2 regions of the Anoxybacillus sp. P3H1B genome follow, and region 1 is predicted to be linked to the other one. Evidence: a T-box and tRNA genes for the amino acid it is inferred to sense, from the RefSeq annotation. Region 1 holds a T-box; the other holds one or more tRNA genes.

Region 1 (3,417 bases):
CAATACATCTTTAAACGGACGAGTGCCGGTAAATTCAAGAGCTTGGAAAATCATGCGCGATACCCAGAAGAAAATGATGTCGTAGCCTGTTACAAGCACATCCGTTGGATAGTAGCGCTGATAATCACTTGACTCTTTATTTGGCCAGCCCATTGTTGAAAATGGCCACAATGCCGAGCTGAACCATGTATCTAATACATCTGGATCTTGTTCCCAGTTTTCAATATCTGCCGGCGGTTCATGATCCACATAGATGTCACCCGTTTCTTTGTGATACCAAGCCGGGATGCGATGTCCCCACCATAATTGCCGTGAAATACACCAATCGCGGATATTTTCCATCCAATGTAAATACGTTTTCTCAAATCGCTCTGGCACAAAGTTGACTTTGTCCTCTCTTTTTTGCCATTCAATCGCGGCTTCAGCAAGCGGCTTCATGTTCACGAACCATTGTGTTGATAAATACGGCTCGACAACAGCTCCGCTGCGCTCGCTATGGCCCACAGAATGCAAATGCTCTTCAATTTTAAATAAGACGCCTTGCTCTTGGAGATCCTTGACAATTTTCTTGCGGCATTCAAAACGGTCCAATCCTTTATACTGCATAGCGTGATCGTTCATTGTTCCGTCTTCGTTCATGACGAGAATGCGCGGCAGATTATGGCGATTGCCGATTTCAAAGTCGTTCGGATCATGTGCAGGAGTAATTTTGACAGCTCCAGAGCCAAACTCCATATCGACGTATTCATCGCCAATAATCGGGATTTCCCGACCGGTAATCGGCAGAATCACCGTTTTGCCAATTAAATGTTGATAGCGTTCATCTTCTGGATGCACGGCCACTGCTGTGTCACCAAGCATGGTTTCTGGACGCGTTGTCGCTACCTCAATATATCCTGAGCCGTCGGCGAGCGGATAGCGCATATGATAGAGCGCACCTTGCACGTCTTTGTAAATCACTTCAATATCTGATAAAGCGGTTTTTGTCACTGGATCCCAGTTGATAATATATTCTCCGCGATAAATCAACCCTTTTCGGTAAAGGGACACAAATACTTCACGCACCGCCTTTGATAACCCTTCATCTAAGGTAAAGCGCTCGCGTGTGTAATCAAGCCCAAGGCCTAATTTTGCCCATTGCGCACGAATATGGCTCGCATATTCCTCTTTCCACTTCCATGTTTCCTCCACAAATTTTTCTCTCCCTAAATCGTAACGAGAAAGTCCCTGATTGCGCAGTTTTTCTTCCACCTTTGCCTGCGTCGCAATACCTGCATGGTCCATTCCCGGAAGCCATAACACATCATAGCCTTGCATTCGCTTAATGCGTGTGATAATGTCTTGCAGCGTCGTATCCCACGCATGTCCTAAATGCAGTTTTCCTGTTACGTTCGGCGGCGGAATGACGATGGTAAACGGCTGCTTGTCTTCTCCGCCAGCCGCTTCAAAAAATTTGCCTTCAAGCCACCATTGATAGCGATTCGTTTCAACCGCTTTATGATCGTACTTCGTCGGCATCGTCAACTCTTTTGTATCCATCTGTTTATCCCTCCTAATGATGTTTCTGCAAAATAAAAAACTCCCTTCATCCGAAAAGGACGAAAGGAGATCTCTTTCGCGGTACCACCTTTTTTCCTAAGCAAACCAAAAAACGCTTAGGCACCTCAGGCATTAACGGCTGCAACCGGCTTCTTTTACTAAGCTAAGCGCTGTTCAAAGAAGCAGCTCAAGGGCGACCTTCCAACGATAACGTCCTAGGAAATCTCGCAGCTATTGATTTCCCTCTCTGAAAGGGTTATTCGTTGTACTCTTCCCTGTCTTCGCTTTTCATCTGTTCACTATACATACTACCGAAAAACCAATTTCATCGTCAATCATCTTTTCCATCTTTTTATCGGTTTATTCTTATCTTTGATTTCCGGTGACAAAAAACGTTTGGTTTCATACTGTAATAGTAATGGCTGATAGAAAGGAGGGAGCATCCATGAAAAGGTTTAATCCATATTCTTGGCCGCCATGGCTTCGGCAAATTCGCATCGTTTGTGTGCAAATCATTATTCCGATTACGATTTTTCAGGCGGTTCGAACGATTTTCTTGCCAACGACCTTCGATGTCATCTTATTGGCGATCTTCATCTTGCTGGCGATCGCTTTCCGGCTCGAGTGGATTTAGGGTTTGCTCTTCCCCCTTTTTTTCATTGATCTGGACAAGCCGCATCATGATATATTCTATGTGCTTCATTCTCCAATATTCCCGATGCAGCTGCACAACGCTATCGTATTCGCTCTTTTTCTGCTTTTGTTCTCCATATCGGGAAATCAATCGATAGAAGTGAGACGGAGGAGCGGCGTGGCTCATAAAAAAAGCCCTCTCTTCCTCCTGAATCATCAATTGCCCTTCATATTCGCTGAATCCCTGAATCCAGCTTTCATCCATTGGCGGCGCGATCCGCACGTAGTCTTGTAAAGATAGCCATACATCGGCAAGCGGCGAAGCCCAGCGCGCCCGTTCCCAGCTTAAAAAATACCGTTTTTCCTGATGATGGTTAGGAATATAATGAGATAACGCCGGCTTTCCATGGATGAAAGAAATCCGCCACTTTTTTTGTTCTTTTATTCGTTCATACCAAGTTTCGAGCTGCGTCTCCGCAAACCAGTATGCCTGCATCGTTTCACGAAAATACGTACAAAAGTGCAGCTGAAAGGGGGACATATACCACTCTTTCTCGCATTGCTCCGCATAAGCTTGCAAAAATGAGCGCTGCTTTTCCCATTCCTGCTTCTGTGCCTCGTAATATTTTTTCACTTCTTCTTGATTGATTGGAACCTCTTGCAGCGTCTGGCGATGCAGCCACGCAAGATCGCGAAAAAACGAAAGAAAGCGGTTCTCCTCACGCTTTTCCTCGCCGGATATCCACGGCATTAAATAATAATAGCGGCCGGCTTCTGCGACAAATGGCGCCCCATTTCTCGCGGCGTAAATGGGCACGATATGCGGTCCGTAAAACCGATACGCTTGCTCCACTGCCTGAAGGCTTTTTTGGCTTTTGATTTCCTTGAGCACAAAAATCCCTTCATTTGTATATATTTTTTTCACCTTTCCATCATTCACAATATGGGAAGGCTGCAAATGATATTGTCTTAAAATGACATGGTCATCCAATCGCGTATTCAAAAAAATCCCCCTTTCCTTGCATTCGAAAAGAAATCTCCCACTTTTTCGCTGTGATAAGACGTGAAAGTGGGAGATTTTTAGGCTTACGGGCGGCTATTGGCCGGCACGGGGATATATAATAGCTGTCCTTCACGAAGCTCAGCTTCATAGTCAAGCTGGTTGGCCCTTAATATTTGTTGGATGCTTAAATCGTAACGCTGTGCAATCTTGTCCATCGAATCGCCTTGCTGAACAATGCAAAT
Region 2 (3,417 bases), on a different contig from region 1:
CGTGGCGAATTTGCCGTAAGAGATTCTACCTTGCACATAGTTATCAATAATGATCTCAAGGAACCGATCTGGTATCGTTTTTTTGTATGAAGGTAGTAGAAGTGTCGGCTCATACCCTTCATGAATCGTTAATTGCTTTAATTCTTCTGCGCGTTCAAGTTCACAAATTGGTTTTAGTTTTTCATATTGCGGTTCGCTAATAAGCCGCAATTCCTTCAATCTGCGAAGCATCGCACTGTAACTGACCTTAAAATGTTGTTGGATGCGAACAATATGTTTTTCTTCAATGAGGGGGGTTGTACATCGCTTGTAAAAAAACTCTTTGACCCCCTCTTCCGGCATGAGAAATTCTGCGGCAAACAAATTCGCTTTTGTTTCACTATGCTCGTCAAACATTAGCCCTTCTCTCATGAGCGATTCTTTATCAAACATCAAATGATATAACTCGTGAGCAGCTGTAAAACGTTCATGTCCTAGTGAAAACATCGTATTGAGATAAACAACAAAATGGCCTTCAATGTATGAAGAAAAACCTGAAAATTTGTTCCCATCCTGATCTTCAAAAGGCTGGCGAATAAGAATGGCGATGTCGTCGACAATATCAAATATGTCAGTCATTCCTTTTTTCGCAAATCTGTATCGTAGTTCATCCGCTTTTTCCTTTATCTCAAGCCTAAGCATCTCTTTTTCGTCGATCACTTCCTTTCCATCCCCTTCCAAAACGGTTCCATCGGAACAAATTGTTTGCGCTCCTTATACAATTTCTCCTGCCCTATCAGCGAAGAAACCATTGCATAAATAGAGTCTAAAAAAGCTTCCTCTTCTATTGAAAGCGGTTTCTTTTTTCTGAAAAGAGTTACAAGAGACTTTTCCTCTTCCGCATCTTCGAAAAAGATGTCCACGCTCACATGAAAAATGGAGGCTAAAGCGCGAAGCTCGGCAACCGAAATCGAGCGGTTCCCGTTTTCCATTTTGCTAATCGTTTCTCTTTTTAAATGAATACCATGCTCCTTCAACAAATCTGCCAATTCACTTTGGGATAAATTTGCATTTTCGCGAAGCATTCGAATTTGGCTACCCATATACACAAATGGATTAGGTGTCATGTTCATCCTCCCTTTGTAACTTATTATTACATTTTATTTTATTATCGTCAATTTTATTTATTAAAATGTAATAAATCGTTACAGATTGATTAAATCTCCCTGGCATCCCCCTTTGCAACAAAGTGCAGCTGATAACCGCGCCCTCAACAACTTGTAGCATATATTGTTGCATAACCTTCGTGTTTGCTAATGATTTCTTTGAATGCATAATCTGGTCCATCAAAGATGTGAACTTTCATTATTAGCAATCCCAGCAAGTATTACATCATCAATACTTAGCATGTTTCCATCTTGGTCATTCCCTGTTCCTAAGGGATTTTCTTCTTCTATTATGCTTTCAAAGGCGTTTTTATTGTTTTTTTGGTATCAAGGTGAAAGGAAAAATAAACATAAAATGCAACTATTTAGAAAAACAAAAAGACGCATCATCATGCGCCTGTTCGTTCCATATAGTTGCTATATCTGGTATTCAGTTAATTTCTTATATTATTTCGACCATTTTATGACTAGATAAGCAGAATTAGAGTATATTAAGAAACCATAAATCCTTGATAGATCAAGAATTTACGGTTTCTTATTACGATGATTCCGACTGGGCTCGAACCAGCGACCTCTACCCTGTCAAGGTAGCGCTCTCCCAGCTGAGCTACGGAATCGTATGTTGTTGCAGTGCTCTATCGAACACATATCTTATTATATAAACGCGCATGGGGTTTGTCAAATATTTTTTAAAAAAAATGGATAGGGCATTTTGGTGGAGTGGTTGTGTGAGGTTTTTTGACATGCTTTCGCATCAATCCGTGATATCTTCCCATTGCCGTTATTTTGTGGAATGTGTTATGATAGGAAGAAATATTTCGGACGGAGGGAAGCTTATGAGATACGTCACGTTAACAGACGTGTTTGTCCATCCGGTTGCGCAAAAGTATTTGAAGCGGTCTGGCATCGCTCATGCGATTGCTACGGCGTATCATGCGTATCGCCTCGCTATTCAGCATGGCGTCAGCGCTGACTTGGCGACGAAGGCCGGGCTGCTGCACGATATGGGCCACTATGAGTGGTACTCCAACGGAACATGGGATTACGAACAATATAAACAAAACGATATACATGCGATCAAAGGTGCCGAGCGTGCCCATAAACTGCTCATTCGCTTGGGCGAGCATCCGCAAAATGCCAAGGAGATCGCTTTGGCGATTCTACTGCATACCGATTCTTATTTGCCTGAAGGCGAATTTAAACGCAAACCGCTGCAGACCATTATCAAGCTGGCGGATGAGGCGGATGAAGAACCAGGCGGCAAGCACCATTACCGGCAAATCGATGATGCGCTCGCATTGAAAAAAATTAAGCAGCTTGATGAACTTGTCAATCGCCAGCTGCAAAAGGAACGTCTTGATGATATCATCTAATAGGATTTTTTATTCGGAATCTGCCTAAACAGCCTTTCCCCGCTCCGGCGCAAGGAAAGGCTGTTTGTGTTTGCTGCCCTTTTCAACAAGCCGGCACAGCCATCGAACCGCGAGTGATTTTGTTTTTTCACTCGGATTCAGAAAAACAGCTCCTTTTGAAAAGGCTCCATAAGCAGCGGCCGGTAAAAGCTTCTGTAATCGCTATACTGATGGACGATGTGCTGACGGTTTCGGTTCACTAGCTCCAGCTTTTGCAAAAGCTCCTCTTCCAATTCTACCGCATCGGTCGATACGACATATCGCTCCAAACCGAGCGAAGCGGCACAATCAAATACTTTAAAGCGATAACCGAGCAGCACCGGCGGCACGCTGGCAGCCAATGAAAGCAAATTGGCATGCAACTTTAAATTAATCGTGGCCGAAAAACGGGATAAAAGCCGAATCAGCTGTTTTTCTGAATAGAGCTTTTGATCCCAAACAACGCGGTACGGGCAGCTGATTTTATCATAAAGCCGCTTGCACGCTGCCCGATCATTGTCCCAAACAGCGTAAATATAAATATGATATCCTTGCCTCATCAGCTTTTTTGCTACTTTGGCTAAAGCATTTTCAACCATTTCTTCATTTTGGCCGAATAGTCGATTATAAGTGGTTCCCCAATTAATGCCAATGATTTTTTCGTCGTTTCGTTTTTGGCGAGGGCGTTTCGTTTTCAATAGCAGAGCCGGATCGCTGACGGTATAGATATGGTCATGATCGGCAGCTAACGCTTCAAGCAGTTTTTGGCTCAGCGGTCCGCGAATCCCGGCAAAAGCAGCTGCGGCCATCGCATGCTTAAGCACAAATGAATCTTGCGAAGAAAAATATTTTGTAAGATCGGGCAGCTCGTTGGCGAGCAA

Evidence for each region. The T-box of region 1 lies ahead of AT864_RS02845 (valine--tRNA ligase). A T-box ahead of a tRNA ligase gene usually reads a tRNA of that ligase, here a tRNA-Val.
Region 2: it has a tRNA-Val gene. The T-box ahead of AT864_RS02845 (valine--tRNA ligase) is inferred to sense a tRNA for this amino acid. The anticodon was not compared.

Annotation. Positions count from the first base shown of each region.
Region 1 covers NZ_LPUG01000009.1:511,099-514,515, forward strand. The annotation lists gene AT864_RS02845 (valine--tRNA ligase) at 1-1,539, opposite strand, end outside; T-box leader at 1,592-1,830, opposite strand; gene AT864_RS02850 (hypothetical protein) at 1,985-2,173, shown strand; gene ysxE (spore coat protein YsxE) at 2,120-3,175, opposite strand; gene spoVID (stage VI sporulation protein D) at 3,259-3,417, opposite strand, start outside.
Region 2 covers NZ_LPUG01000012.1:312,032-315,448, reverse strand. The annotation lists gene AT864_RS08870 (ImmA/IrrE family metallo-endopeptidase) at 1-699, opposite strand, end outside; gene AT864_RS08865 (helix-turn-helix domain-containing protein) at 696-1,106, opposite strand; tRNA gene AT864_RS08855 (tRNA-Val) at 1,690-1,762, opposite strand; gene AT864_RS08850 (HD domain-containing protein) at 1,982-2,518, shown strand; gene AT864_RS08845 (polysaccharide pyruvyl transferase family protein) at 2,656-3,417, opposite strand, start outside.